2 regions of the Alteromonas sp. ABH4_452 genome follow, and region 1 is predicted to be linked to the other one. Evidence: predicted binding sites of a transcription regulator. Region 1 holds the regulator's gene; the other holds the start of a gene.
The links. The regulator LexA, encoded in region 1, represses DNA repair genes until DNA is damaged. The targets are predictions, from matches to a motif close to TACTGTATNNNNATACAGTA.
Positions count from the first base shown of each region.

Region 2: a site for LexA is predicted at 3,796-3,815, ahead of ACYX4N_RS01360 (recombinase RecA). Genes of this name have one in related genera too.

Region 1 covers NZ_CM149973.1:440,299-456,377, reverse strand. Annotated here, with positions in the region: gene ACYX4N_RS01990 (polysaccharide deacetylase family protein) at 1-82, shown strand, start outside; gene ACYX4N_RS01985 (GNAT family N-acetyltransferase) at 175-762, opposite strand; gene ACYX4N_RS01980 (SCO family protein) at 764-1,408, opposite strand; gene cyoE (heme o synthase) at 1,405-2,322, opposite strand; gene ACYX4N_RS01970 (COX15/CtaA family protein) at 2,315-3,532, opposite strand; gene ACYX4N_RS01965 (hypothetical protein) at 3,538-4,077, opposite strand; gene ACYX4N_RS01960 (SURF1 family protein) at 4,070-4,774, opposite strand; gene ACYX4N_RS01955 (DUF2909 domain-containing protein) at 4,820-5,029, shown strand; gene ACYX4N_RS01950 (cytochrome c oxidase subunit 3) at 5,046-5,939, opposite strand; gene ACYX4N_RS01945 (cytochrome c oxidase assembly protein) at 5,963-6,550, opposite strand; gene ctaD (cytochrome c oxidase subunit I) at 6,702-8,345, opposite strand; gene coxB (cytochrome c oxidase subunit II) at 8,356-9,519, opposite strand; gene lexA (transcriptional repressor LexA) at 10,102-10,728, opposite strand; gene ACYX4N_RS01925 (sensor domain-containing diguanylate cyclase) at 10,902-13,184, opposite strand; gene plsB (glycerol-3-phosphate 1-O-acyltransferase PlsB) at 13,464-15,917, shown strand.
Region 2 covers NZ_CM149973.1:304,465-320,543, reverse strand. Annotated here, with positions in the region: gene ACYX4N_RS01370 (error-prone DNA polymerase) at 1-1,519, opposite strand, end outside; gene ACYX4N_RS01365 (Y-family DNA polymerase) at 1,555-3,084, opposite strand; gene ACYX4N_RS01360 (recombinase RecA) at 3,030-3,782, opposite strand; gene ACYX4N_RS01355 (hypothetical protein) at 4,004-4,516, opposite strand; gene ACYX4N_RS01350 (DUF885 domain-containing protein) at 4,519-6,270, opposite strand; gene ACYX4N_RS01345 (DUF1820 family protein) at 6,310-6,645, opposite strand; gene ACYX4N_RS01340 (M28 family metallopeptidase) at 6,833-8,470, shown strand; gene ACYX4N_RS01335 (adenylyltransferase/cytidyltransferase family protein) at 8,516-9,358, opposite strand; gene ACYX4N_RS01330 (CDP-glycerol glycerophosphotransferase family protein) at 9,465-10,529, shown strand; gene slmA (nucleoid occlusion factor SlmA) at 10,612-11,199, opposite strand; gene coaBC (bifunctional phosphopantothenoylcysteine decarboxylase/phosphopantothenate--cysteine ligase CoaBC) at 11,315-12,544, opposite strand; gene radC (RadC family protein) at 12,750-13,427, shown strand; gene ACYX4N_RS01310 (hypothetical protein) at 13,520-13,867, shown strand; gene ACYX4N_RS01305 (YjbF family lipoprotein) at 13,962-14,651, shown strand; gene ACYX4N_RS01300 (capsule biosynthesis GfcC family protein) at 14,651-15,400, shown strand; gene ACYX4N_RS01295 (YjbH domain-containing protein) at 15,397-16,079, shown strand, end outside.

The sequences.
Region 1 (16,079 bases):
ATCCAATACTCAAGCTGGTCGCTATTATTGGTACTCAACGCCCTTCTTTGTAGCAGATGAAAGTGGCAATTATCCTGACTAAGTAAATTAAAAATTTTGACTTGGAATTAGCCTGATGCGGGGCTCGCGCGAGTTCGCGTCAGTGAACTCGCGCTTACATAAGGAAACGTTTACCTAAACTGGACGAGCAAAGCGGATAAAGCCTTTATTAATAGACTCTTCCACAAAGTCATGGTGTTGATAAAAACGGATAGCCGACACGTTCGATACTTCAACATCGAGCACAAGCTTACGTTTCTTGAGTTTTTCTGCTCGCACCTGCATAGCATCCATCAGCATAGAGCCCACCCCGGTTCGTCGGGCGCTTTCTTCAACGGAAAGGTGTCCAATCATTAGTTCAGTATTGGTGGGGGGCGTAAGGTTTACCGCTACTGTTTGGTTACGCATGAGTACTGTCATAGCTTCATCAAGCGTAAAGTATGACGTAATGCTGTCTAGGGTTGCTCTATCAAATGCGGCACCCAGTTTGCTATGCCAAGCAGTTACCACACCTAGCACTTCGTCACCACTGCATGCCACCCAATGATTGTTGAAGCCATACTGACCGCCGCCTAGTTCCCAAGCATGAGCAAGGTAGCCATCGGCTGTTTTATTCTTATTATGTCCAAAAATAGACGTTAATAATGACTGCGCCGCGTTCAATATGAGCGGCGTAGTTTGCGCGGCATCAGATGCCACACCTTGCCTAATTTCTATTTCCATACTACTGCTTCGAGGTAATTATCGGCATATCTGCCAATATTTGCTGAGAATCACTTATCGATAGCTTTCCTGGCTCTCTTTTTGGTTTGAATCTTCCTATCACCCTAGCATCAGGGTCGACAAGTACAACAGATGCACTGTGATCAACTAAATAGTTGGGGTTATCGGTACTTTCAGCAATAGCATACATCATCCCTAAATTACGTACGAACGGGAATAGCGCTTTGTGCTCTCCGGTAACGGCGATGAACTCCTCATTAAAATAGCTCACATACTCTGAAAGTCTTTCTATTGAATCGCGATTCGGATCAACGGATACAAATACAACTCGAATTGGTTCGACAGTATTTAATCCCTTTAGTTCAGGGTATATTTCGTTTAACTCGGCCATGGTCGTGGGGCAAATATCTGGGCAAAATGTATAGCCCACAAATACTAAGCTCCATTGGCCTTTGAGCGAGGAATTATCGAATACGTCACCTTCATGTGACGTTAGTGTGAAAGGTGATAATGCTCTTGGCTCAGGGTAGGTTTGAAAGTATTCAGGCTGACTTTCAACACTTGGAGGCGCGATATAAAGCGCCCCGAGAATGCCTGCACACAACGCTAAAAATGCAACAAGGCCGACAATAGTTCGTTGGTTCATAAACTCAATGGAATGTAGTGATCTAAGAGTAATACTACAAACAATACCATGAGATGAATAATAGAGAACCTAAAAGTTTTCATTGCTGTTTGAGGCTTTGCATCAAATTTTAGCTTTAAAGCATAATATAAAAATCCAATGTTAAGCATACTTGAGCCAATTAAATAAATGAGGTCACTCATACCTGTAAGGTAGGGAAGCAGGCACACAAGTCCTAGCAACACTGTATATAACAATACTGAAGTTTTCGTAAAAGACACACCATGGGTTACTGGCAGCATAGGCACCTTCGCTTTGGCATAGTCTTTTTCTCTATGGATGGCGAGAGCCCAAAAATGGGGAGGGGTCCAAGTAAAGATAATCAGGACCAAAAGTAATGCATGAGCATGTATTTCCCCGGTAACCGCAGTCCAACCTAAAAGTGGTGGCGCGGCACCCGCCAAACCGCCAATCACGATATTTTGCGGTGTCGCTCGCTTTAAGTACATAGTGTAGATAAACGCGTAGCCCACTAAACTTGCTAGGGTTAACCACGCGGTTAACATATTCACAAATAAGGCCAACACCACGAACCCTACCACACCTAAGATACCGGCAAACCACAGCGCGTTGTTTATACTGACTTTGCCTTTCGCGACAGGCCGATTAAACGTACGTGCCATGACGCTGTCTATTTTATGGTCGACAACGTGATTAATAACGGCAGCAGACGCAGACAACATACCAATACCCAATAAGCCGCAGATGAGCACAGTTGCGTTTACCCAAGTAGGCGTAGCTAAGCACATTCCCACTAACGCGGTTAACAGCAACAACATGACGACATTAGGCTTAGTCATTTCATAGTAATCTCGCCACGTGACTACATTGTGCTTGCGTGAAGTACGCGCATGTAAAGAGACCGATTTAGCCATGGAAACCTCCTGGAGCTTTAGGGAGAATATGAGAAGACGTTGACGCGTTAAATGGGCCCTGCAAAGGCGCTTCATGTATGCTAAATGCACCTGCCCCCTGCAGTGGTTTCGAGCCTGAGAATGAGTCTGTTCTTCGTTTTTCTGTACCAAAGACGTTATCGTTTTCTAGTGCCAGAAATACGGTAAAAATGAGGTTGAGTAGGGAAAGAAGTAACACGGCTGCTACTGCGTTATGCATTACAGCGACAGCCAATGGCAGCATAAAGATAATGTTGCTAAGCCCTAATGCCACCTGCGTACACAAGGCTACCAACATAAACGCGCTCACATATTTTTGTTTACTTGAGGTATGGCGGCTTACCAACACACTGATACCAAGTGCTAGCAAGTATAAAAACGTAATGACCGCACCGAACCTATGCACTATGTGCATAGTGACTCGCTCACCGTAATCGTGAGCACCGAATTCATAGTTGTCTGCATCAGGCACACTGAATGCGCCTGCCAAATCAATTCGTTCCTGCCAACCGCTTTCACAAACTGGCATTTCCGTACAAGCTAAGGCCGCATAATTTGCCGAAGTCCACCCTCCCAGAGCAATCTGCGTAACAAGTACGCCGAGTCCAACAAAGGCGAAAAATTTGAGGTTTCGCTGAAAGGCTTTAGCTTGAGGTAAGTCGACAATGCCCTGAACATGCATAGCTGACGCTATGGGCGCTTGTTTAGTTTTCGGTGCACCGCCTGCGGTATTGCGCAAGCGAAGATAGAGAATAAATAGGCAGGATATTACGGAGAAGCCTCCTAACAAATGCCCCATAACAACAACGGGAAGCAGGTTGAGCGTCACTGTCCACATACCAAGTGCAGCCTGGAAGATAATAAGCCCCAGCAGTAACAGTGGTAATTTAACGGGCGTGCCTTTGTCGCGCTGCCGAACAGCAATAATGGCAATAGCCAGTACACATAGCCCTAAGGTTCCTGCAAAGTAGCGGTGAATCATCTCATTCCACGCCTTAAATGCTTCTACCGGACGCTCTGGGTAGGCGGCGTTTGCCTGTGCTACCTTTTCTTCACTTAAGGGGACGGTTAAGTTTCCGTAACACCCAGGCCAATCCGGGCAGCCTAATCCGGCATCGGTCAAACGGGTATAGGCACCTAAAATGATAACAACAGCAGCTAAAAATATACTGAATAGGGTTAACTTTTTCATAGCGTTTATCCTATGCGTGATAGCTTTAATAGCTTTCTCATGTCCGCCAGCATGTTACGGCTTTCCATCACCGCGTCTTTTCTATCGTCTTTAATTTCGTAAAAGAGCATGGCGTTATTTTGAGTATCGACGATATAAACACTGCTAGAGGCGAGGGCGGTTGGCGTGGTAACCGGCAAGGTTTCTACAAAGGGGTAGTCCGCTAAGGCTGCTATCGCTACTTGATCACTTGAATCGCTTGTAACGACCACGGCTTGGGCGCGATCAGACTCTTTACCTAAAGCAAGCCATACTTGGTTAATGCTAAATAGTGCGTTTTCACACACTGCATCGCACTCATTCGGCATGACGTAAAGTAAACGCCACTTAGGCTCTGCATCTTTCAAAAGTGCACTCATGTCGATTGTTGGCGCAAGCAGCTGACCTTTATTAGTAGCGCCTTTGGTAAACCAATCGTTGTCAAGTGCAAGCTTCGCCATGACGACAGGCAAAACAAACACAGCTACCATGATAATTAACGTTTTTTTCGAAGCAGCATTACTCATAACTACGTCCTTTCTTATTAATTGCAAAACCACCTATGGCCGCAGCGGCAATGGCTAAACCAAACCACTGAACGGCATAACCCAGGTGCTTTTCGGGAGACATTACAACGGCCTGATGTTCGCGAATAAACGCTGGGTCAGGCGTAGTAAGCTGGAGAATAAAAGGTAAAAAATTTCGCTCTAAGGCGTCGTTTAATTCGGGAAATTCGATGTGCTGAACAAGCGCAGGGCTTTGCGCCAAGGCCATGTTGGTTTCTTTAACTAAAGGGTTATTACCCGGAACACTGATGACACCGGTAAAATCGCGAATTTCGCTCGTAAAACTTATATCTGGCAAGGTGCGAGTTAAATCTGGTGAGGGCACCCAGCCAAAGTTCACTAAAAGCCAACCGGCATTGGTATATACCGGCGCTATCACGTCAAACCCTATCCGTTGATTGTAAATCTGGTTATCTAAAAGCAATACGTGATTTGCATCTAAGGAACCACTGAAAGAAACGGTGATATCTCTCGGATCTGTGTGGTTCAGCGCCTCTTCTAAACTCAAGGTTCCATTACTTTGCTTTTGCGCTATGCTAGCTAAACGTTGTTGCTTTTGAACCATGCGATCAAGTTGCCAGTAACCTAACCCGCACATAATCGCCACACTAAAGCCTGTGAGTAACCAAGGAATAACGTGGCGAGTGCGAAAAAGCATGATTATCTCGCACCCTGCAAAATGAGAATAAAAACTGAGGTGAGTATGTTGATAAAAATAGTCCTTGTTGCGTTGGTACTGTACATGATTGTTAATCTGTTCATGGCGATGCGCATCATGATAAAAAACGACACATCTAAGGGGCCAATGAGTAAATATATTGGTCGACGAGTGCTCACTTCTGCCGTCATTGTTATTATTATTCTTATTGCTATTGGTACCGGTTTAATTACCCCAAACCCAAGGCCTTATTGAGTTTGGGGTGTTGTTTCTAAAGCACGTAAACGAAGAGATAGAGCATGACCCACACTACATCTACAAAGTGCCAATACCAGCTTCCCGCCTGAAAAGCGAAGTGGTTTTCTGGTGTGAAGTGCCCCTTCAACACTCTAAAAAATAATACAATAAGAATGATGGTACCGAGGGTCACATGCATACCGTGAAACCCTGTAAGCATAAAGAAGGTGTTGCCATAAATACCTGACTGAAGCGTAAGCCCCAAGTCGCGATAAGCATGAATGTACTCTTCCACCTGTAAAAACAGGAACCCACACCCGAGTAAAATGGTAATGCCTAGCATTAGGGTCAACTGCTTGCGTTTGTTTTGCTCTAGACCCACATGAGCGAAGTGCAGTGTGATTGATGAGATAAGCAAGATAACCGTGTTGATTGTGGGTAAACCCGCAGCACTCATTTCTTGTGTGGTAGTGCCGCCTGGCGTTGATACCAGCGGCCAGATTGCCTCAAAAGTCGGCCATAAGACTTCATTAGTCATAGCGTTATTCGATGCGCCACCAAGCCATGGAACCGAGATAAACCGTGCGTAGTAAAGCGCACCGAAAAACGCGGCGAAAAACATCACCTCTGAAAAGATAAACCAGCTCATGCCTTGGCGGTACGAGCGGCCTAGCTGGTCGCTGTAAAGCCCAGCCATAGACTCATCAATTTGGTTTTTAAACCAGCCCACCAGCATAATCAGCAATACGGCTATTCCCGCTAAAAGGATATGACCGCCATAGCCGGTTTCGCCTTTGGTCGCCTGCACCACATAGTTGCCTGCACCTACAGCGATAAGAAATAGAGCGACGGCCCCTACAATGGGCCATGGGCTTTGCGCTGGTACATAGTATTTTTGATATTCGTGATTCTGTACTTCGGTTTGCATTTTCTTCTCCTTACCCCTTCTGCTTATTCGCCAGTTGATGGTGTCGAAGCCATAAAGGGATTCGGTGTTGTCGTTAGGTCACTGGCTCGCGCTGTGACGTCATAGAGTGTGTACTGCAAGGTAAAAAAGGTTATATCTTCAGGAAGCTGCGGGTCGACGTAGAACTGCATAGGCATATACGCCTCACTCCCCGCATCAAGTGGCTGCTGATTGAAGCAGAAGCATTCCGTTTTATTAAGATAGAGCGCTGCTGTGCCAGGGGATACAGAGGGAATGGCTTGAGCGACGATATTACTTGATGCAGGATTTCTCACATAAAACGATACCGTGTTTAGCTCGCCGGGGTGCACTTTCACACGCTTGGTTTCAGTGCGAAATTCCCACGGCATACCGGTATTTGTGCGAGTAATAAATTCTACGGTCACTTCTCGCGATTCATCAATCTCAACTGATTGGTAAACGGCTGCCGTGTTCTCGGTTTTGCCATTAATTCCCGCTACGTCACAGAATACGTCATACAAGGGAACCAAAGCGAAGCCAAAGCCAAACATGCCTATGACAATAGCAACAAGCTTGATAACCATTTTGTTATTTGCACTTTGCTGTGACATCACGCAACCTCCGAGTAACTCCAAAAGTGAAGCTTGGTAAACGCTTTTTTAGCCGCTTATCTCCCTCACCACCTGCAATGTGTGAATACCACCCTTACCGCTGCAGTTCAGCGCTTTACAAGAATGGTCAATTCACAAATCCCACCTATCGTTACTTGACGACAGGCGGAGTTTCAAACGTGTGATAAGGAGCGGGGGATGGAATTTCCCATTCCAATCCTTCTGCGCCGTCCCAAACTTGCGCTGATACCGGCTCACCTTGCTTTTTGCAGGCCTTAATAAGCAGGGCAAGAAAGATGAGCTGAGATAAACCGAAGGCAAAACCACCCAAACTTATCCATTTATTGAAATCAGCGAACTGTAATGCATAGTCAGGAATACGGCGTGGCATACCTGCCAAACCCACAAAGTGCATAGGGAAGAACAACACATTTACCGATACTAAAGAGCACCAGAAATGCCATTTAGCCAAAGTAGTGTCGTACATTTTGCCTGTCCATTTAGGCAGCCAGTAATACACGGCCGCCATGATGGAAAAGACCGCGCCTGTCACCAGAACATAGTGGAAATGAGCCACAACGAAATACGTGTCGTGATATTGGAAGTCTACAGGGGTGATCGCCAACATTAGCCCTGACAACCCACCAATGGTAAACAATACGATAAAGGCAATGGCGAACATCATTGGCATTTCGAAACTTAGTGAGCCGCGCCACATGGTGGCTACCCAGTTAAACACTTTTACTCCAGTGGGCACTGAGATAAGCATGGTGGCAAACATGAAAAACATTTCCATGTACACCGGCATGCCCGTGGTAAACATATGGTGAGCCCAAACTACAAAAGAAAGCAGCGCGATAGACGCCGTGGCGTACACCATAGAGGCATAGCCAAACAGTTGTTTTCTAGAAAAGGTAGGGACAATTTGAGAAATAATGCCGAAAGCGGGCAAGATCATGATGTAGACCTCGGGGTGCCCGAAGAACCAGAAAATGTGCTGGAACATCACCGGGTCGCCACCACCTGCAGCATCAAAGAAGCTGGTTCCGAAAAACTTGTCTGTCAATACCATGGTTACCGCGCCAGCAAGCACTGGCATTACCGCAATCAGCAAGAACGCTGTAATAAGCCAAGTCCATACAAATAACGGCATTTTCATCCAGGTCATGCCTGGCGCACGCATATTGAAAATAGTCACTATCACGTTAATCGCACCCATAATGGATGAGATACCCATGATGTGAACAGAGAACACAAACAATGCTGTCGAATCGCCACTGTAAGTCGTTGAAAGGGGTGCGTAGAAAGTCCAACCAAAAGCAGGGCCGCCGCCTTCCATAAAGAGCGAGCTAAGCAGAATCAAAAAGGCGCCAGGTAAAATCCAGAAGCTCCAGTTATTCATGCGCGGCAATGCCATATCTGGGGCACCAATCATCATGGGGATGAGCCAGTTCGCGAGACCTGTAAAGGCTGGCATTACGGCACCAAACACCATGATAAGCCCGTGCACAGTGGTCATTTGATTGAAGAAATTTGGTTCTACAATTTGTAGGCCGGGCTGAAACAGTTCAGCGCGAATAACCATGGCCATTGCGCCGCCAACCAAAAACATAATGAAGGCAAACCACAAGTAAAGTGTGCCTATGTCTTTATGGTTAGTAGTAAACAACCAGCGCGTTATTCCTTTCGGAATATGATCGTGGTGTTCATGGTCATTATGTGTATGATCACCCTGTACGTGACCACCATGAGTCGCAGAGGTATCTGGCGAAATAACTTCAGTTGCTTTGCTCATTTGTCTGCTCCTAGTTTCCGTTTGCCACAGCATTGACGTCTTTGGCTTGAACCATATCGCCAGTGTTATTACCCCACGCATTGCGCTCGTAAGTGACTACCGCAGCAATTTCTTTAAGGCTCAGCATTTTGCTAAACGCCTGCATGGCCGTACCTGCCTTACCATGAAGCACAATGTCGATGTGACCTTGCTGGTCCTCTAACGCCATCTTGCTGCCTTTAAGTGCTGGGAATACACCGGGTAAACCCTCACCATTTGGCATGTGGCACGCTGCACACGTGGCGTTGTAAACGCGCTCGCCTTCTTTCATCAATTCATCCATAGACATATTCATAGAAAGTAGGCGCTGTTCTTCTTCTTTCGCTTTACGAACAATTTCTTCCTGCTCGCCCATCCATTTATCAAATTCAGCTGGCTCTTTAGCGATAACCACAACAGGCATATAGCCATGGTCTTTTCCGCAAAGTTCTGCGCACTGTCCGCGATAAATACCAGGCTCATTGACCTTGGCCCAAGACTCGTTAATAAAGCCTGGATTTGCATCTTTTTTCACAGCAAAATCCGGGACCCACCACGAATGGATAACGTCGTCAGAGGTAATAAGAAAACGCACTTTTTTCCCAGTTGGAATAACTAACGGACGGTCAACTTCAAGCAGATAATTGTCGGTTTTTTGAAATTTGTTCTCTATTTGCTCACGCTGAGTAGCAAGCAGTGAGTAAAATTCTACGTCGCTGTCCATGTACTTGTAGTGCCACTTCCACTGTGAGCCTGTTACTAGCACAGTCATGTCAGGCTCAGACGTGTCCTCCATCGCAATAAGCGTGTTTGCCGCAGGCACAGCCATAAAGATGAGAATAAGAAAAGGTACAACGGTCCACGCTATTTCAACCTTCACGTTCTCATGAAAGTTAGCGGGCTTGGCGCCACGAGACTTTCTATGCAGATACATTGAGGCGAACATCACGCCAAAAACTACAACCGCGATACCTACACAAATGAAGAACATCAACATATGCAGATCATAGACCTGCCCACTGATGTCGGTAGCACCGCGTCTCAAATTAAGCGAAGAGGCTTCTTCACTAACTTCTTGTGCAAGAAGCAAAGGGGAGAAAAGCAAAAATGGTATTATTGAACACCACTTTGCAAAAACGGTCGTTAGTTGTTTCACTCAGCACCTCCGTAATAGCAAGACCAAAAACGCTGATTATTCTGCGCGCTGCCCTACCAAATGGTTTGCGAACGATTGACCCATCACCTCAACTTGTAAAACAAATTTAGAGTCATTGTTATTATTTTGTTAATCTCTGTATAAGAATTGCGCAATAATGTCGTGTCGTCTAGTCTTTTCTATTAAAAATTTAATGAAGAGGCTAATTTTTAACCATTTCTTGTGGCAGGCTTACGTTACAATTTTGTTGGAGAGGGTATTGGGCGTGCTCGCGGCGCTTAAAAAATCAAACGCGCATTTTGAACGGGGTGTTGATGAGGATGAAGCTTCATTTGGTCATAAAATCAACAATTAACACATCGCTCGTCCTATTTTTCAAACAAACTTTCAAATAATAAATGTGTATTAGCCAATTCATTCTCGGGCCAAATAGCACATATCTTTCGCACAATGGTGATGCCAGATTTCGTAGTTTTGAGACATACTAACAAACGCTAACCTAAGAAAATTAACTAAAATATGGTACTAAAAGGCATAAAAAAAGCGGCTAATACGCCGCTTTTGATTGAAGATGCTAAAACCTTACATCCAGTCGGCGTTTCTAATAACACCTACGGCAATACCTTCAATAGCAAAAGGCTCGCTGGCAAGGTCTACCTTAATTGGCGAAAACTCTTCGTTTTCAGCATGAAGTAAAACTTCACGACCGCGTTTCTCTAAACGCTTCACCGTAACGTCTTCATCCACCCGCGCGACCACTACCTGACCGTTGTGGACATCGGTCGTGCGATGCACAGCAAGAAGATCGCCATCCAAGATACCGATGTCCTTCATGCTCATGCCGTTTACACGAAGTAAAAAGTCTGCCTGAGGCTGAAACAAAGCAGGGTCGACCTTGTAGTGGGATTCTACATGCTCTTGCGCCAAAATTGGCTCACCAGCCGCCACGCGCCCTATTAGAGGCAAGCCTTCTTCTTCTGGTGCAGTATCCTCGAGGGGGATATTTAACTTAATACCACGCGAGGTACCAGGCAAAATTTCAATTACGCCCTTACGCGCCAATGCCTTCAAATGTTCTTCTGCTGCGTTGGCAGAACGAAAACCAAGTTGACGAGCTATTTCCGCGCGCGTAGGCGGCATTCCCGTTTCTTGCATGGTTGTTTTAATAAGTTCTAAAACTTCAGTTTGTCGAGCTGTGAGTGGGCGCATAAAAGACCTGTCTGTTCATACAGTTCCTGTAAGTATATACACCTAAAAGCAAATAACAAGCGCAAAGTCTTGAAACTATGGAGCAAGCTGCATGGGGCTAGCACCTAGTATATAAAAACTAGGGGGCTTAAGGCTGTCAAATACGTGAAACCTCGCGCAGCCTAAAGTTTTTATTACTCTAGAATAACTCGATTTCGGCCATTCTTTTTCGCCGTATATAGCAGTTTATCCGCTTTGGAAAGTAACACACTAAAGTCAAGATTCAAGCTATCCTCAGCAAAGACAGCACCAATACTTATTGTCACGAATATCGTGTCTTTCTTGTATTTAACTTCTGTTTTTTCAACAGCCTCTCGAAGTTTGTTAAATCGCCTTTCTTCGTCTCTTTTGTTGTCTGAAATTGCTACTATCGCAAACTCTTCTCCACCAAGACGTGAAACAATATCGGGCTCCACATAATATTCTTCGATGAGGTGGGCTACTGAAATTAGAGCTTGGTCTCCTGCATCATGTCCATAAGTATCGTTAACCTTTTTAAAGTGGTCTATATCGATTACCGCTACGCTCACTCTATTGCTTTGTGCAGAGAGCTGATGGCATTTATCAACAAAAGCTCGTCGATTGTACAGCCCAGTTAGCGAGTCAGTCATGGCCAGCTTACGCAACTTCTCTTCAGCTATCGCGCGTGATTCTTCCAGTTCAACCGCATAGAAAAGACCGGCTAATGCATCTAATAGAGGTTGCAAAAACTCAGCATCATCGAAGGTGTAGGGCTCGAATTTATTGGCTAAACCAATCATGCCCACCACTCTATCTTTGATCTTAATCGGTAGCCCTAAAAATCGACTAATGCGGGGGTGCCCTTGGGGCACCCCTTTTGAGTTTGGATGACTTCCTGAGGCATTACTAATCGTTACCTCACCGGTTAAAATTGTGGTACCGAAAAGGTTATCGAAACTACTGAAATACAAGTTTCGCTTTTTGTACTCGTTGTATTGCGTAAAGCTGCTGCTGTCCCAGACTATTTCAGAAATAGCATGAATAAACAGCTTCGATGCATCGCCTTCACCTTTCATTTGCCCAATGAAAGCGAACTGACTATCCGAGATATCAATAAGCTCGGGTAATACCGTTTGGCAGGCCATGGTTAAATCGTTGTTCTGGAGATAAGAGGCACGGGTTTTATTTATAAATTGAAGTAGCTGGGTTTTCTTTTTCTCATGAAGCTCACTTTCCATTCTCTGCGTGATGTCGCGATGAATACCAGCAACGCGAATAGCCTTACCCGCATTGTTAAATTCTACGGTTTTTCCGTAGGTTTCAACCCAAACCCACGCGCCGTTAGTATGTTTCATGCGAAACGTGGTATTGAAAACCTTGCTTTTACCAATGATGTGCTCGTTTAATTGCTTTTCTACTTTTACATAGTCCGCGGGGTGAATTAACTGCCTGAAAAAGCGAGAGCTGGTGTCATAGTACTCATATTCCAGACCGACGATATCACACCAACGCTTGTTTACTTGGTTTACGTCAGCGGCCAAATTCCAATCCCATGTGCCCAATTCAGAGGCTTCCAATAACAGCCGCATGCGCTGGTTTGTTTTGTTGAGCTTGTCTTCCACATATTTTTGGTCGCTGGTGTCAAATAAGAACGCCTGAACTGAAGACAACATACCGTCTTCACGGAAACTCGCCGTAGAGATCATACTTACCCAAATGGTACGTGTGGGCGTGGCTATTTGAAGACGACAGGTATGCGTTTCCACGCCCTCCATATGCGCCTGCATGGCAAACGTAAAGTCGCCCTCAGCGTCTTGTGTTAAAACATCGCCAAGCTCAACTGCACCGCTCAGTAAATCTTGGGACGATATGCCCAAAACGCGCTCACTATTATTTGAGATATGAACCAGTTTGAGCGACGTAGTATTTCGCCACGTAGCCAGAACAATAGGGGACTTTTCTATTAGCCCATGCTCACGCTTGAGTGCTTCATGCTCTTTAGAAAGAGAAATATGCTGGCTAACAAGCGCACCAATTCTATTCAGCACTTCAAGATATTTGGCATCAATTTCTCGAGGAACAGTATCGATAAGACAGACAGCACCAATAATCTCATCATTAATTTCAATGGGAGTTCCTGCATAAAAGCAGATGTGCGGCTCGCCCGTGACTAATGGATTATCTTTAAACTTGGGGTCCTCGTGGGCATTGTTAACAACAACTTGTTTGCGCTCTTCTACAACACGACTGCAAAAGGCATGCTCACGGCTCACTTTAGAAAGTGTAGTTCCATATCGCGCTTTGAATGTTTCTTCAAATTCACCAACAATTCCTATTAGCGCGATAGGCACCTTATATGCCCCTGCTAACACAACCATAAGGTCGTCAAGATCTAACGGCACCTCATCACTGAGCAAAAAGTCATCAATCGTCTTTAACCGGTTTTGTTCATCCACTACTACATGCTCATATTCATTAACCCTTATAAAAGTAGTAATTATCAAAGCTTATAGCAATTTAAATACTTCTAATGTTGCATTGCTAAAAGGGTCAGTGAGCCTTACCCTAAACAAAGTTACGAAGATATAAAAATACAGGCGCTTATGAATTTCATGAACTTACCGCTAGGTAGGGAGTCTGTAAAACAAGCAAATCAATAACAATGGCTCGTCGCGAGATTGTGACGCGATTGTGTTACACTTCACCCGTTTTTATTTCATAGGATTACATAATTCATGTCGTGGATGCGAAAAGCCCTTCTGTCGGTATTTCATTATCCTGTTAAGTTACTGGTTAAAGCTCACAGTATTCCAGTTAACGTTGAAACCGAATTAGGAATAGATAAGAGCAAGCCTATTGTTTATCTACTTCCCACTAACTCAGTGACCGACCAGCTTGCGCTGAGAATGTCGACTAAATACCTAGGCCTTCCTAGCCCAACTGACACGCTTACACTGGCAGGTCGAGAGTACTCATCGACTCTATTTTTACGTAAAACTCAGCCTCTTTTTCGCTCATCAGCCAAAGATACGGGCATTGAAGACGTTTTCACTGACCTTTTCCATTTGCACCGAGACCACGAAAACCTCGATCTACAGGTAGTTCCTGTTTATGTAACCTGGGGTCGTGCACCAGGGCGCGGTAACCCAGGGTTGAGCGACCTAATTGCTGATAACGCTGCACCGAGCTGGCTACGTAAACTTTTCATCGTGCTGTTTTTAGGCCGTGATAACTTTATTAATTATTCTAAAGCTGTCTCGGCGCGCGCCATGTCAAATCAGCATGGTAGTGACCAAAGCATCGCACACAAACTTGTACGCGTAGCAAGTACTCACTTTCAACGTAAACGTCAAAGTATGACTGGCCCTACGCTGCTAGAGCGACAAGAACTCAATAACAGTGTATTGGGTTCAGATGCCGTACGTCGTGCGATCGCCGAAGAGTCAAAAAGCAAAAAGGTCACACACGAAAAGGCCAAAGAGCGGGCTCAAAGCTATATCACCGAGATTGCTGCAGATTATCGTGAAGGGCTTATCCGTTTCGGTGACAGATTGCTGACACGCATTTGGAACAAGATTTACAACGGCATTAGCGTAGGTCATGCAGAGCGTATACGTGAGCTGGCCGCTAACGGTCACGAAATTATCTATGTGCCTTGCCACCGCAGTCACATGGATTATCTGTTATTAACTTACGTGATTTATCACGAAGGTATGGTAACGCCTCACATTGCAGCGGGTATCAACCTTAACTTCTGGCCTGTTGGAAAAATGTTTCGCAGAGGAGGTGCATTCTTCCTACGTCGTAGTTTTGCAGGCAACAAGCTCTATACCGCGGTATTTAGAGAGTATTTAGAGCTGCTGTTTAACAAAGGTTACTCTGTAAAATACTACCCTGAAGGTGGACGCAGCCGTACTGGTCGCCTAATTCCACCGAAAACCGGTATGCTGGCCATGACAATTCAAGCCATGCTTAAAGGCGTTAACCGTCCAGTTAGTATTGTTCCTGTCTACATTGGCTATGAAAATGTGATGGAAGTGAAGAGCTATTTGAACGAGCTTAAAGGCTCAAAGAAGAAAAAAGAGTCTAACCTTCAGGTTTTCTCAGCCATTCGTAAGCTTAAGAATTACGGGCATGGATATGTGAACTTTGGTGAGCCTATCGCTCTTAATCAGTTCCTTGAAAGCCATGTGCCGAACTGGCGCGACTGTCGCGATGCCGAGCCAGAGAAAAAGCCTGCTTGGTTAACGCCTGCCGTTAATGAGTTGGCTAACAACGTCATGACGCGCATTAACCGCGCTGCGGCACTTAACGGCATGGCATTAGCTTCGCTATGTCTACTGTCTTCTAAAAGGCAGACCATGAGTGAGATGGAGCTTAAACAAGCCATGGATGACTTCATGAACTTGTTCAAAACAGTGCCCTTCAGTGATGACGCCACTATTCCAGATTCATCAGCACAAGAATTGCTTCGGGATACATTAAAATTAGGTCGTTTTGATGTTAAAGAAGACGATTACGGACGTTTGATCAGCCCTCAGCCTAAATCTGCTGTATACCTAACCTATTATCGCAACAATATTTTGCATTTGTTCGCCATACCCGGCCTTATCATGGCGTCTATCTTCGCTAAGAAGGGCGCAACCAAGAACAGTATTTTCCAACTCATTGCAGCACTTTATCCTTTGCTGCAAAAAGAACTGTTTTTGCATCTAACACAAGATGAAGCACTTGCGCATACTGATGCGTTGATCACCGCGATGTTAGACAACGGGCTGTTGCGCCAAAAAGACGGTGAACTTTTACCCCCAGATGCACACTGCAAACAGTTCCATTCTGCTTGGTTATTAAGCCGCTGTATGCAAGAAACATTGCAGCGCTATGCCGTAGTACTGACTATTCTTGATAAAGAAAAAGTAATTAGCCGCAGTGCATTAGAGCGAGAAAGTAAACAAGTCGCTGAGCGATTATCTGCCCTTTACGGATTAAGTTCTCCTGAGTTTTACGATAAGAACGTATTATCTAGCTTTATCGGCGCATTAAAAGATAATCATTGGTTAGATTCAGAAAAAGACGGCAGCTTAAAATACTCGGAAGAGTGTGAAGCCTTGCGGGCTGACGTAATGGCGCTGATATGGCCTGAGATGATTCAGCATTTAGAAAATGTTGCGCTTAACACGGCAAATTAGCTTTGTAAGCAACGAAAACTATCGCTTTGTTAAAAGCGTAAAAAAACCCATGCATCCGCATGGGTTTTTTATTGGGCGTATTTCTAACTTATGGGGTCTCTCAGTAACTATATTTAGATAGGCACTGAGCCAATCTTCCATAGAGGTTGATATAGTAAAGTT
Region 2 (16,079 bases), 140 kb from region 1:
GAATGATGGTACGGTCTTCCATTGCGGCGTTCTCAACGGGTACAAGGTCGTAAAGCGGTCCTGCGCTAATAACAAAACCGCCTACATGCTGCGACAGATGTCGGGGCGTGCCTAGTAAAGCTTCGGTAAGGGTAATTAACTGCTGTACTCTAGGCTCCTCAGGGTTTAACCCAAGCCCCGCTAGCTGAGATTTCCACGGAATAACGCTGTCTCGACGATTGATTTGTTTAACTACAAAATCAAGTTGTGACTCGCTAAAGCCAAGCGCTTTACCCACATCTTTAAATGCTGATTTAAAGCGGTAGCAAATAACGGTAGCCGCGATAGCGGTTCTTTCTCTGCCGTACTTTTGATAAATGTATTGAATGATCTCTTCACGGCGCTGATGCTCGAAATCCACATCAATATCGGGCGGCTCGTTACGTTCTTTAGATATGAAACGCTCGAACAGTACGCTTATTTGCCTTGGATCTACAGCCGTTATCTCTAGGCAATAGCACACTACAGAGTTAGCTGCCGACCCTCGTCCTTGGTACAAAATGCGCTGCTGCTTAGCAAATTGAACAATGTCGTAAATGGTTAAAAAGAAATACTCGTATTCTTGTTCGGCAATAAGTGTTAGTTCTTTTTCTATAATTTGGCGAATTTCAGAGGTTATACCTTCAGGAAAGCGCACTTTAATACCGGCTTCTACGCGCTCCCGTAAATACGATGTGGGTGTATAGCCCTGTGGCACCAGTTCCGAAGGATAGTGATAGCGCAACTCTTCTAAAGAAAACGTGAATACCTGGGCTAGGGCATTGGTATTGGCTATCCATTTCTCAGGGTAAAGCTTCTTAATTTTTTGTACGGTTCGCAGACTACGTTCTGCGTTACTCAATGCTTCCCGGCCTATTTTATCTACACTGGTATGCTGTTGTGTAGCATGTAAAACATGTTGAAGCGGTAGCCTGTCAGCGTGATGCATAAGTACACCGGTACAGGCAATAACCGGAAAGGGGTAGGCAGACTGTAAATGGTTGTAGTGCGCAAACCTCTGATGATCCTGCCCGTCTAATAGACGCTGAGCACCGATATAGGCATCAATGCTAGGGTGTTTTTGCAGCCACTCAGCCCAATGTTTGTCGTGGGCTTCTTTTCCGCTAGGTAGCCAAATGAATTTGCAGTGACGAATGGTACGTAAGTCCCACTCGGCCAGTTGATACTCTCCTTTTTCAGAGCGACGTCTCGCGTTCGTTATAATTCGGCACAGTTCGCTGTAGGCTGGTTTGTTCGGGCACAGCAGTACAAAAGATAAGGTGTCATCAAATACAAAGTAACTGCCAACAATAAGCTTGATAGGTAGACCCTGATGCTTAATTTCATCGAAAGCTCGTACCACACCCGCTACTGAGCATTCATCGGTAATGGCAAGCGCGTCGTAGCCAAGAAAAGACGCGGTGGTCACAAGCTCTGCAGGAGAGGAGGCTCCACAAAGAAAGCTATAGTTACTTTGGCAAAAGAGTTCGCTGTATTTCATGGTTTCGCTTTTACCTTTTCTTTAACCGCATACGGCTAGCAAAAAAGTCCATGCACCCACCAACGGCTTTCTTCGTCTTTAAATACTAAGAGCCTTACACATTGCTCAGTCTGGGCGATGAAATAATCTCGCTTTGTTGGGCTGTCATGCCACCACTCGCTGTGTAATCGCACAGGGCCAAAGCAAATATGGGTCGCCTGAATAAGCGGCTTAGGTGTATCAAAGGTAAAGGTGGGCGTAATGTCACTGCTATAAACATAATTATCGGCGCTCGGCTCGTTCACCGTCATATATTCAAACTGATGGCTGTCGGCAGCGCGAGGTTGAAACGTACTGTTATCACCTAGTTTGGCGTTTAAGCGGCCAATCAATTGCTTTTGTGCAACGTCATTAAACCTATTGCTAAAAAAGTCGCCATTCTGCGAATCTATTTCTTCAAACTGCTGACAGGTAAGCGCAACCGCTGTGGCAGGCTCAGGTAACTCCAAGCTTTCAGTTTTAAGGCTAAATAGTGGTAGCCAACTATGCACCGAAGACTGAGGCATTGCAGAGCGAATATTAATATCCAATACAGGTGCTTCTCTGAAATGAATATGCACGCTTATGCTTGATGTATATAAGTTCCTGGCCCGTAAATAGTGAGACAAATGCTCAAACTGCTGTGTGACAAAAGGTGTTAGGTGCTGCGTGTTTTCAATATCAAAAGGCAATAAAGTAAAGTTGTCAAAATGCTCTAAAGGCCTAAATAGCGTAATGCGGGGAAAAGTTTCTCCTCTGAGCGCAGTAAGATACATAATGGTGTTATTGTCGAAGCGCCGCCCCAGCTCTTGTACCGGCATGGCCAACAGTTGCTGTACACGGGTAACACCTACCCTTGCCAAGGCCTCAATGACTTTAGATGACAAAGCAGTAATAGAAAGCGGGCATGTACTTAGCGCTTTTTTTATATCATCTGGCGCATGCATATAGGTATTGTGTTGATGAAGGGCTAATACCTTTGCAGCCTCAATCGTCCATGCACTAGCAAAATGATAGCGAATATTTGCCTCTGCGAGTGCTTGAGTTAGGGTTTTCCACAGCGGCTTATGCCCGCCATAGTAATGGATTAGGTTATCTAGCCTTACTGCCAGACCATTTACGCCATTCGAATGAATGTGGCTGTCTAGTACGATGTCAGAAGCAAGAGGATACAGCCTATGGGCTAGCTGCGTCAGTATATGCTTTTCGGCTTCTTCACTGAAAGGCAGAATATGCACGTAGGGGCACAGCGCCGCGGCTTGGGCAAGTCCATGACCAATTTCAATGCCTTCTTTTTTCGCAATATCATTACACTGCGTAATTTTGTTGGTTTTACTGCAATATACTGCAAAGGGAGTATTCGACGCTAACGCTGAATACTGGTTGTTAGTTTCGTGCTTCGACAACTGGCGATGTGCACGCTTACTTCTAGCCGCTTTGATATGGCTGTCTAAAGTTAGTTGATAGCAGTAAATATAAGCCCACAGCATCATTAGCTCACAGAGTGTAGCGCCTTGTCGGAAAGCGTGTTGTGTGCCATGGCCCATTTAATGGCCTGATTGTCGGGTGTCCACCGGTGGGAAATAACAATGTTATCTTTGGGCCACCCATGACGCTGCTTGCGTATGTTCACTGCTAAAGCGTGGGGTTTACCTTTTAGCGCAATATCCAGAGTAATGGGTAATGCACTGTCGCTTTCATTCGACAGGTTGGCTTGTGAATCGCTCCCCATGTCGGCCTTTGGGTAACCTAACTGTGAGGCCTGCTGTTGCGGTGGAGTATACAGCAAGCACAGCGCATCATTATGCGTTGCTGCTACCTGTAGGCGTCGTGCTTCTTTTTGATTTACAGCATTACTCCACAGCACTACGCAATGGCAAGCCGTACTTTTTAAACATTGCTCTGCTGCCCACAACGACTCTTGTTCAGAACCTGGTTTTACTACCAGAACTTGTTGCGCTTTAAGCCCCAGATTTTCTAACCACGGCGACTGTAGTTGCCCTGGAGGGTTAATAAATACCACCAGTTTATGCGTGCGATGTTGGCAAATAACCTGTTTAAAGAGCGAAAGCTCACCCACGCCGGTTAGTGAGGCAATACGTACAAGCCCCGTAGAGGCAACGCCACCGTTAAGCGCTTTATCCAGACGCGGAAAACCTAGCGAAAACTTGGCTTCACTTTGCTTCTGATCTCTGGCCCGCCAAATATGCGGGTGGTTGTTAAGCACGGATAACGATTTGTTCATGGCACTCAAAATAAACTGTATTTTTATACAGTATTATAGTGCAGCAATAACCCTTTTCAAGACAAAAGGTTTTTGGCTTGTTGTTTTAAGCGCTAACTTACTGATTAGTTTGGAAAGGTAAAAAAATTAAACTTTTAAAAGAGTAGTGATATAGACGAGGGCCGCCAATCCTAACAACACAGTAAAGCGGGCGACCCTAACATGGGGATAAGAGTAAGAGGCTACTCTTGTGATGAAGGTTCTTTTTGTGATTTTGCTGCAGTACCGCTTACGGTTGCTGTAACGGTTTGGCAAAAAGCAATAAAACCATCAGCGGTATTTTTTGACCACACCATACGCACGTTGCTAGGAAGTGCTTTCACCACCTCACGAATTTCCTCAAGCGTCACTTCTTCATTCTGCAATGCTTTATTTAAAGACTCTTCAAGAGACATGCCTTTTTCACAACAAGCCATAATAATGGTTGAAAAGTTGCGCATAAGCGGGTGCAGCGCATTATATTGAGTTTGGTCGATAAGACGGCTTTTATAGGCACTTTCAATACGCGCGGTAAGGTTTTTTTCCAACGCATCTGTAACAAGAACAAGATTGCGATAAGCATACGTTACCTTGTTACTAGTCTGCTTATTCGAGTGGCGCAACAGCGCCAGCTCTTTCTGTAAGTTCTGCGCTCGCAGCACAAAGTAAATTAAAAACAGGATAAGTAATCCAATAACACCAAATGCAACGATCATGTTTATTGTGCCTTTTGTTCTTCTATAAAGGTGTTGATGTTTTGTTCCAATATGAAAAGTGGAACTGAGCCATTTTCTAACACTGCGCGGTGGAATTTGCGCACGTCAAAACGCTCACCTAAAGCAATCTCTGCTTTTTCGCGAAGGCCTTTTATTTTGATTTCACCAATTTTGTATGACAGCGCTTGCGCTGGCCAAGAGATATAGCGGTCTATTTCCGTATTAACGTTGTGTTCTGAAAGCGCGGTGTTTTCCATCATATAGTCCACCGCTTGCTGACGGCTCCAACCCATTGTATGCATACCAGTATCGACCACTAAGCGACACGCACGCCACATTTCGTAGCTTAAGCGACCGAAGTTGTCGTACGGCGTTTCGTAAATACCTGCTTCAATACCTAAAAACTCAGAGTACAGTCCCCAGCCTTCACCAAATGCTGAAATATAGGTGTTACGGCGTACCATAGGTAAATCTTCAAGCTCTGCTGCTAATGAAATTTGAAGGTGATGCCCTGGAACCGCTTCGTGTAATGTCAAAGCAGGCAGCGCATATAAAGGGCGTTTATCAAGGGCGTAAGTATTTACCCAGTAATATCCTGGCTGATCATCGCGGCTAGGATGGATGTAACGGCCCGTTGTATATTTAGGTGCAATAGCATCTGGCACGGGTGCTACGCCGTAAGGCGTTCTTGGTAGATACTCAAAAAGAGAAGGGAGTTTCGCGTCCATTTTCTTTGCAATAAACGACGCCTCTTTCAGCAAATCTTCAGCGCTGGTGGCATAAAACTGAGGGTCTTCGCGTAAAAACGCAATAAAGTCGTTAATGTCGCCATCAAAGCCAAGCTCATCCACAATTTGCTGCATTTGCGCGCGAATACGTTTTACTTCAGACAAACCTAAATCGTGGATTTCCTGAGGGGTCATATCTGTTGTGGTGTAATGCTTGGCTCTATTAGCGTAATAGGCCACACCATCAGGCCAGTTTCTTGCGGCAATATCTTCACGGGCATTAGGAATGTATTCCTCTACCATGAAGTCGTAGAATATTTGATACGCAGGCAACACGCTGCTGTTTATGGCTGCTTTGCCTTGCTCTGCTAACGCTGCCTTTTGCTCGGCAGTAAAGTACTCTGGAAAGCGGGTAAACGGAGAATAAAAGCCACTGTCCACTGCATTTTCAACAATATACGACGCAACTGAGTCTTCAAACCCTTTCAGCACGACTTTGGGCTGCGTGTAGCCTTCTTTTAACGCCTGCTTCATATAAGTAATTTGCTGGTTAAAATAAGGCTTAAGTGCGTTTAAGCGGCTAATGTATGCCTGATAGTCTTCTACACGCTTAAACGTAGATAAGTTAGGAAGCGAGGCCATGGCACCGTGAAAGCCGTATTCTGAGTTGATGGGCACCAAGTGCGCGCGATAGGTATATTCATCCACATAGTTGGCTAAACGGTATTGCTGCATTAGCAAAGCAATATAAGCGTCAGTAGAGATAGAGTCTTTTTCGTACTGACTTAAGGCTTTTTGAAACACACGCCACTGTTCATTTTGTGCTTTAAGTGCTTCTGGTGAAATATCGGGTAGCACATGGGCCAAGGAACTATCGCCTTGGCGAGACGCTAAAAGCGGGGAAACCGAAAGCTCATACTGCCAAATGTCATCAAGTAGTTGATACAAGCTTTCATCGTCAAGGCTCTTTGCAGATGAACTAACGCTGCAAATAAGTAGTAATGCTGCTAACAGATAGCGATACATAAGGGTCTCCGGTAACCTTTACCGGATAGACTCCGGCGGCTACTCTTTCGTTGGTGTATATATTGGACTAGGGAAAGCCGTTACTTTATCAGATTTATTTTCTAATTTAGTAATTTTGGCTGTTCCTTTTTTATTTACGGCGTCAATGCGTAAAACGTTGTGCATAGGAATATAAGTTTTTGTTACTTCTGAAAATTCAGCTTTTAACCTTTCATGGCTAGGATCTACAACAACGCTCGTATGGGTATCCCATACAAAGTCACCTATCTCGATGAAGCCAAACAAAGCGCCCTGAGTAAGGGCTCTAACGTACAGTTCGTAACGTTCTCCATTGCTGATGAATTGAACGCGGTAAAGAATATCGTCTTTCGACATGGATGCTGCTCTTCACTAAAAATATAAATACTCCCGGAATCTACACCGGCGTTTAGCTAACAATTTTACCTTGCTCCTAAAATGCGAGCAACGGTAGGAAACACATGGTAAACGTATGCAGTTTAATGGTATTTCGCCTATTAACTGCGTTACCATGTCGCACACTTAGTTATACGGTGAAATTACAATGATAAAAAAACTACTAATAGGTAGTGCAATGACAGCAATGACCTTTGCTGCTACTGCTCACAACCATGCATCGACAGACAATGCTTTTAACCCTGATACACAGCGAATTAAATCACACCTGTTTTTCTTAGCTGATGACTTACTTGAAGGTCGTGATACTGGTTCTCGCGGCCATGAAATTGCGGCGCTTTATATTGCTACCGAATTTGCCAAATATGGTTTGAAGCCGGCAGGTACAGACGGTTACGTACAAAACGTATCGTTTCGTAAAGCCAATCTGGTTCAAGAGTCTCCTAAGTTTACCTTCACCCAAAACGGCGAGACCATTGATTTTGATTATCCAAAAGAGTACTTAGCTAGCCCGAGTTTGCTCAGTACTGAGGGCAATGTAAAAGGCGAAATGGTATTTGTCGGCTACGGTATTGTAGCTGATGAGCTATCTCACAACGATTACAAAGACCTAGATGTAGAAGGTAAGATTGTTGTGGCCCTTGCTGGTAAGCCAAGCGACTTTCCATCAGAAGAGGGCGCTCACTTTGCATCTGGCTATCAAAAGCAAAAGTATGCGGTAGACAATGGTGCTATTGGCATGATCACTATTACTACGCCCAAAAATGAAAAAGTGCGTCCTTATCAAAGCCGCTTGAACTATATTCATACACCGCGTATGGCTTGGTTAGACGACAAAGGTCAGCCTGCAAATAGCTTTTCTCAACTGAAAGGTGGCGCTTATATGAGTGAAGGCGCTGCGCGTAAGTTATTTGAAGGTGCTGAAAAGAGCCTTGATGAGGTTTATGCAGTTCTTGAAGCTGACAAAGTACCGCAAGGCTTTACGCTTAACGGTGTGGTAGATATCAGCAAGAAGAGCGTGCACGACACCATTACAAGCCCGAATGTCGTGGGTGTACTTGAAGGTTCAGACCCAGAGCTTAAAAACGAGTACGTGGTTTTCTCTGCTCACTCTGATCACATTGGTTTTGCCAAAACAGTGAAGAAAGACAACATTAACAATGGTGCTATGGACAATGCGTCGGGCACATCAGTGATGTTAGAAACTGCACGCCTGTTTAGCGAAATGAAAGAAAAGCCAAAGCGCTCAATTCTGTTCGTGTCGGTAACCGGTGAAGAGAAAGGCCTGTTAGGTGCAGACTATTTCGCTCGTAACCCAACCGTACCTGTTACATCAATGGTGGCGAACGTAAACTTAGATATGCCAATTCTAACCTACGAGTTTGCAGACGTTATTGCCTTTGGTGCGAACCACAGCGATTTGCAAGAGTCAGTGGAAAAAGCTGCAGCTAATGCCGATATCGAGCTAAGCCCAGACCCATGGCCTGAGCAGGCGCTGTTTACTCGCTCAGATCACTATGCGTTTGTAAAACAAGGTGTACCCTCAGTATTTATGGTGCCGGGTCTTAAATCAAAAGACCCTAACGTAGATGGCAGCAAGGTGTTTGGTAAGTTCTTATCTACGCACTATCACAAGCCTAGCGATGATATTAACCAGCCTTTCAACTGGAATGCGGCGGAGACGTTTACTAAGGTCAACGCGCAAATTGGTTGGACACTAGCAAACCAAAAAGATAAGCCTAAGTGGAACGATGGTGACTTTTTTGGTAACACGTTTAGTAAGTAAACGGCTATGCTTGAGCTAGCAGGTTACTGCTAGCTCATGCGTTTTTTATAGCTTTCTTTTAAGCACGGTAGAGCTAACGTTGGGTGTATAATCGAAATAGACCATGTCACAAGTCACGCTAGGGTATTTTCCTTTCCAATCAGAGCCCACTGAAATCGCATCAATATTGTATTCATCTACCACTCTTTGTTTGTTTTTATCCACCTGAGGGATAACTTCATCCACATATCGGTTGGACTCGAGGATGGAAATTCGTTCTTCAAACGGGATAAGCGGTGGGCGTCCTTTAGACTTCTCGATAAGCTCGTCGGTAGAAACACCTACAATCAAATAATCACAAAGCGCTTTTGTCTTCTTCAGTATATTTAGATGACCTTGGTGGAAAATGTCAAAGCAGCCTGACGTATACATTCTTTGATATTTTTTACCTGTCTCGGATGCGTTCGTAGATGAAAGTAATGCAAAGTCAGCGCGTAACGTTGCTCTTAATTCAGCAAAATAATCATCATCTAATTCAAGCTTTTCGCTTAAGACAGGTGGCTTGGGCCAGTGCTTGTCTTCAAAAGATTCTTCGCAAAAAATCACGGGATGTTCATAACGAGGAATAACATGAAAATGGACAGCAGGATCCACCATCATTAACATTAAATAGTTTATTTTGCAGAAGTTGAAGCGTTTTTTGAGCACCTTTTCTATATCTGCAACAACGATCTTTTGTTCTCTAGCCGCCTCTTCTGAAATATCAGAATAGTTAAAGACATTTTCCTTACATATAAGAACTAATGAACCAAGAGTTACCTGTCCAGGTCTGAGTAAAACATGCCAATAATCGTATGTTTTTATAAGATTATCAGGATAACCGAATTTAGATAGGGTAGTGTTAAGCATAAATTTTATTCTATAAATGATACTGTTCACACTGTAATACAAATTAAGTATTACGCCCAGTCGCTTATTTTTTTGATACTAACAATAAATAATTATAAGAAATTTTATGAAGATAGCTTTTGACACTGTCAATGTGTATTACTTACCTCAATTTATTCCTATATGTGAAGAACTTGCTAAGCGCGGTCATAAAGTTAAACTCGTTTGCTATAGCAATAAAAACAACGTTCAGAAATTCGAACAAGTTTTATTGTCGCTAGGCTATGAGTTTTGCTGGGTAGATGATGATAAAGCCGCCAGAGACTTTTATTTGAAAGAGTCCCCTGACTGGATTTTCTTTGGCAATGGCTTTCCTTACTTAGATGATATTCACAAAGCCAGTAAAACCGCACAACTCGGTCATGGTATTGGGCCTAAACCTAGCTACTATCACAAATCCGCTACGCCTATGACGGTTAGGTTTATAGAGGGTAAACTACGTCTAGCAAAGATTAGAGAGCTATATCCGAATGACGAGTTTGTTCAGGTTGGCTTTTCCAAGCTCGACCCCTTATTTAACAATACAGAAACAGGTTTAAAGTACGCTGAACTAGGTTTGGATGAGAATAAGCCGACCCTATTGTTTGCCCCCACTTTTAACCCAAGCTCACTTGAATGTTTTCCTGATAATTGGCCAAGCCACTTTCCTGATTTCAATATTATTATCAAGCCGCACACTTTCACCTACTCCCGTGAAGCTTACAAAAATCAGCGGAAAAAACTGAAAAAGTGGGGAGAGTTTAGTAACACCTATGTAGCAACCGAAACAGACATATCTTTACTTCCTTTTATGAAAGAAGCAGATATTTTAGTCAGTGAAGCATCGAGCACACTCTTTGAGTTTGTCGCGTTAACTAAACCTGTGATCGTATGTAACTTCTTTAAATTGAAGTGGTCATATCGGGGAATTTTCAAATATCGCTTTAAGAAGCGCTTTGGTAAAGATAACGTGATTTATCAAAAAATCGGGCTTCATATAAATAGCTATAAAGAACTACGTGGCGCGATAGAAAAGCAATTAGAAAATAGGGATTTATATAAAGAAGAGCGTAAGGCATATACCGAAGATCACGTAGGTCCTACTGATGGTAAAAGCTCGCTACGCATAGTTGATTATATTGAGAAAAACTAACTGCGAATAGTAGTGTTGAAATGAGCCAGAATAAAGCATCAGTAATATGCAAAAAACTGATGCTTAGTTTAAACCTAGCGCCTTACACAAACATTTGCTTAAACGCGGCCCATTGTTCATTGAATTGCTCAGTGGGTTTGCGGGTAAAGCCGCTGCGAATAAAGCCGTTGATACGTCCATCGGTATAGCAAATCATCATATTGGCGATGATCGCTTCATCAGCGGAAAGGGTTTTCCCTTCACGCAGCTTGCGCTCTCTTAGCACTTGTTTAAGCTGGGTTTCTAAACGTTCAAAAAGCTTGGCGATACGCGCACGTAGTCGGTCTTGCTCACCCATTAACGCATCGCCGTTTAAAATACGGGTTATCCCTGGGTTCTTCTCTGCAAAGCCTAAAATAAGGTGAAGAATTAGCTGACAGCGCGTGAGCGAGTCTTTTTCTTCATTAACTATTTTGTTGATACGCGTAAAAAGCGTTTCTTCAATAAATTCGATAAGCCCTTCAAACATTCGCGCTTTACTGGGAAAATGACGATACAGTGCTGCTTCAGACACACCGACTTTTTCCGCTAACTTAGCAGTAGTGATACGTTGACCTGGGCTGGTTTCTAACATTCCAGCAAGTGCTTGCAGAATTTGGGCTCTGCGATTTGTTTTTTTGACAGCAGGCATGACGAAAGTGGTTCCTCCGCTACCGAGTTATAGCAACCCGGGCTCCATGTTAAGTTGGCTTACGCCAAAGCGTTTATATTTATCGTTTTTATTATCGACACTTAATAAGTATCTGTTAGTTTTTGTTGTTTAAAGCGCAACGTTCCGCAATGAGCACGAGCAGCTGCTCGGCTAGTGCATTTTTGCTGGTGGCAGGCAATCGTTTATCGCCGTCTTGCCATATTACATGCAGCGCGTTTTTATCGCTATTAAACCCCAGACCTTCAGCCGTTATATCATTTGCCGCAATCATATCTAGCTTCTTTTTAGCAAGTTTGCCGCGGGCATAATCTTCCACATTTTGGCTTTCAGCTGCGAAGCCTACGCAAAATGGACGGTCTTGTCTGTTAGATACCGTTGCTAGAATATCAGGGTTTTTAACAAAAGTAAGTGTTAACTCATCACCTGTTTTCTTTATTTTATTGTCCGCCACTGAGCATGCCTTATAGTCGGCAACCGCGGCAGTGCTGATAAAAATATCTGTTGAAGGTACAAGTTTTTCACAAGCCTCAAGCATTTCATCTGCGGTGGTGACATCAATACGGTTACAGAAGGCTGGCGTTGAAAGTGCCACCGGCCCTGCAACTAGTGTTACGTTCGCGCCCGCTTGAGCCGCGACTTGCGCAATAGCAAACCCCATCTTTCCAGAGCTGTGATTAGAGATATAGCGTACGGGGTCTAACGGCTCTCTGGTTGGTCCTGCAGTAATGGTTATTTGTTTTCCCGCTAGGTTTGTTAATGCTAATGCCAACTCTGAAGTCTTATCTTCATTTTCATTTAATACACTGGCGATATCTACAGGTTCGACCATGCGGCCTGAGCCTACATCACCACAAGCTTGCTCACCACTTGCTGGGCCAATAAAAGTTACACCGTCTTTTTGAAGTGTAGCAATATTGCGCTGTGTCGCCGACGCTTTCCACATTTGCTGGTTCATTGCTGGGGCAACAAAAAGCGTAGCGGTTGTGGCCAAATAAAGCGTGGTTAATAAATCATCTGCCATGCCGTGAGCAAGTTTAGCGATAGTGTTTGCTGTGGCTGGCGCGATAAGTAGGATGTCGGCCCATTTTGCTAATTCGATATGACCCATCGCAGCTTCAGCAGCTGGGTCTAGAAGGTGCTGATGCACCGGATTTCCTGACACAGCTTGGAGCGATAAAGTGCTCACAAACTCTGCGGCAGAGTCGGTGACAACAACACGTACGTTTGCACCTAATGCGGTGAGCTTGCGCACTAAATCTGGAGCTTTATATGCGGCAATACCACCCGTCACGCCCAGCAAAATGTTTTTATTAGCAATAGACATAAAAGAACACGAAATCTAAATATTAATATTAGCCTACCATGGTGACAAAAAATCGGATAGCTGAACAAAAGTCGATCTTGGCGTTTAGATACTGTTTGTCTTTTATCTGTTCAACTTCAAAAGAAGAAACCCGCCTTTTATACAGTCGTTAATCTCTTTCAATTCAACTATAACCACTGTTTTATTGAGTTAACGGACCAAGTACATGTCGATAAAAGTATGGCCGATAAGTGAAAGGCCAAGAGAAAAGCTACTACAGCAAGGTGCAGAAAGCTTAAGTGATGCTGAGTTGCTCGCTGTGTTGCTGGGCAAGGGGGTTAAAGGAAAGAGCGCCTTATCTGTAGCGCATGAATTGTTAAACGAACTCGGATGTTTGCGAGGAGTGGTAACCGCAACGAAAGAGAGCTATTCAAAAGTGTCAGGTATTGGGCCGTGTAAGTATGCCCAGTTCCAAGCAGGGTTTGAAATCTTTAAGCGCAATTTAGAAATAAAACTTAAACGCCAAGATGTATTTAACAACGTAGATGACACTAAGCGTTACTTACAGGCCAAATTAAGAGACTGCGAAAGGGAAAAATTTGCGCTTTTGATGCTTGATAGCCAACATCAACTTATCGCCTTTCGTACCATGTTTAACGGAACGATCAATAGCGCTGCAGTGTATCCGCGAGAATTGATCAAGCAGGTTATGATCGACAATGCGGCGGCGATCATTTTGGTCCATAATCACCCTTCAGGCGTAGCAGAACCAAGTCATGCAGACATTCGGCTAACAGCCGAGATCAAAAATGCCATGGCATCGATCGACGTGCCTGTACTTGATCATTTTGTGGTTGGAGATAAAGAAACCATTTCATTTGCGCAGCGTGGCTTGCTAACATAAGATTCCTAAGTCATTCGTCGATTATAATCTAGTCAAATGGTTGAAAATGATTTAGCATAGGACCTAGTGGGTAATTTTTTTAAAGGACTGTTATGAAGAAGTCAATTATTGCATTGTTTGCAGCTGCTACTATGGTAGCTGGTGTTAACGCACAAGATAACGAAGGTGGAACTTCAGGTATCGGTGGCGTAAGTGGTGGCATGATCGCTACTGGTGTTGTTGCTGCTGGTATCATTGCTGGTGTTGCAAACAACAACTCTGCAGACGCGCCAGGAAATGGTGGCACTACTCCAACTGACCCAACTTGTGAAGGTGACGATCCACTAGTAGACGGCGTATGTGTTGGTACAACTAACACTGTTACCGTAACTACTTCTGGTACTGTAACTCAAACAATTACTGTGCCTGTTACATTTACTTACGCGCCGACCGTACAGTAAATTTAAGAGTATTCGAAAAAGCCGCTTTTTTTAGCGGCTTTTTTTATTTTTACAGCAAAATTTAATTGTCCTTAGTTTTTGTCGGCGTACCTTAATGAAACTACACATTCTATCAGCCATTATTGGCTTTCTTTGCCTGTCTCTATCGGGTTGTTCTACAACAACCGTTGCCTATTACAATACACTAAAACTAGCTTTAAAAGACCGCACAGTGACTTACACCGTCGATGAAATTGCGGCGAGTAAATCAGATATTATGCAAATTAAAGCAGGGGAGCGGGATACTGCGTCTCTTGCGTTAGCCTATATTGATGGCGATAAATATAAGTGGGTATCAGGTGATAAAGTTATTTTCACCATGCATCACGGCATAATTGTAAAAACTGAAGGTTTAGATAACGACCTCTTTTATACAGGAAATTTGCAGCATAATCCGTTAGCCACCAACGATGTTTTGCCTTTTAGCTGGAAGCGTAAAGTGGACATCGACGCAATTGGCTATGGTGTTCCAGTAGACTCTTCATGGCGAATTGTGGGCGAGGAAACCCACGAATACCTAGGCTTTACTGTGCCCCTTATTAAAGTCGTAGAAACCGTAGACTTTTCAGAATATACCCCGTTTATCGACGTGGGTCTGTCGTGGGAAAATACCTACTTCTTGCACAAACATACGAAAGAACTGATGGCCACAAAGCAACAGTTCAGCCCTAAGGGAGACGTGTACGACATGGTTTATCTAAGCCGTGTAGTCCGTGAGATGAACAAACAAGGAGTAACGCAATAATGAAGTTTATTTCTACGCTTTTTATTGCCTTGGGTCTTATTACATCTACTAGTTTATATGCCAATGACGGTCTTGTAAGCGTTATGGTGAACAAGCAAACTTATCAGTTCGACCGACCAATCAGGTTATCAAGTGTGTTGTCTATAGTGGCTGATAATGGCGATTGGTATTGGCCTACAGCTTCTGCATTTGATTTAACCAACCCAACAGCTGAAAGAGAAAAAGAGATTGCGCTGTCGCAAATAAGGGAACTGCTGGCTAGCTTTGATAAAGACTCAGACACTCACAAAGCGCTACGAAACCTCTTTGATCAAGTATCTTCATGGACGGTGTCTACACGTATCGATATGCCTATTTCTTACAATCGAGCTAGGTTGTTCTTCGAAGACAACCCTATGTTCCAGCCGGGTAAATATTGGATCCGTTTGAATGGGCGCCCTAACGTAGTGCATTTCTCGGGCGCGGTAATAAAGCCAGGCGCTTATCAACATCAAAGCGATACCTCAATTTACACGGCGGCTCATACGGTTAAAAAGGCGGTAGACGCCGACAGAAGCGTTGTTTACGTTATTGATCCCATGGGCAATATAGAAGAGAAGGGTATTGCTTACTGGAATTTAGATTTTGCTCAGCTTATGCCGGGTAGCCAGGTTTACGTGCCTATTTCTTCAGAGCTTTTCAGCAATAAACTTAAGCAATTAAATGAGCGGGTTGCCGCGTTAGCTGTACATAGGGTCTTACCTCAATGAGTGCGCCAATATTTCAGAAAAAAGTATCTAAGAAAAAAACACTCGCGCTGGTAATTGGCAGCGCATTGTCTTCTGCCACGCTTGCCGATACTCAACTTCGCGTTACGCCTTCTCAAATGGTGCAAGGCGGTAATGGCCTAATCCAAACGCCAACCGCGCGTATGCGAGACGAAGGCGGAATGGCCATCAACTACACCGATAACGGCGAATATCGTTTTTGGTCAGTTAATATCCAGCTTTATGATTGGATGGAAGCGACCGCTCGCTATACCGACGTACGTACACGTTTATATAGCCAAGTTGAATCATTCAGTGGCGACCAAACCTTAAAAGATAAGGGCCTAGACGTTAAATTCAGGCTATGGAAAGAAAGTTATTACCTACCAGATATTAGCGTTGGTTTTAGAGACTTCGGTGGCACAGGCTTCTTTGAAAGCGAATACGTAAACGCCAGTAAATCGGTGGGGCCGTTTGATTTCCATTTAGGCTTAGGCTGGGGATATTTAGGAACAGCTGACGATATCACTAACCCATTTTGTGAGGTTAGAGACAGCTTTTGTGAACGCCCTGGCGGGTTCTCAGGCCGTGGTGGTAAGGTCGATTACGATCAATTTTTTAAAGGTACTACTGCCTTCTTTGGTGGCGTAGAGTACCAAACGCCGTGGGAACCTTTAACGCT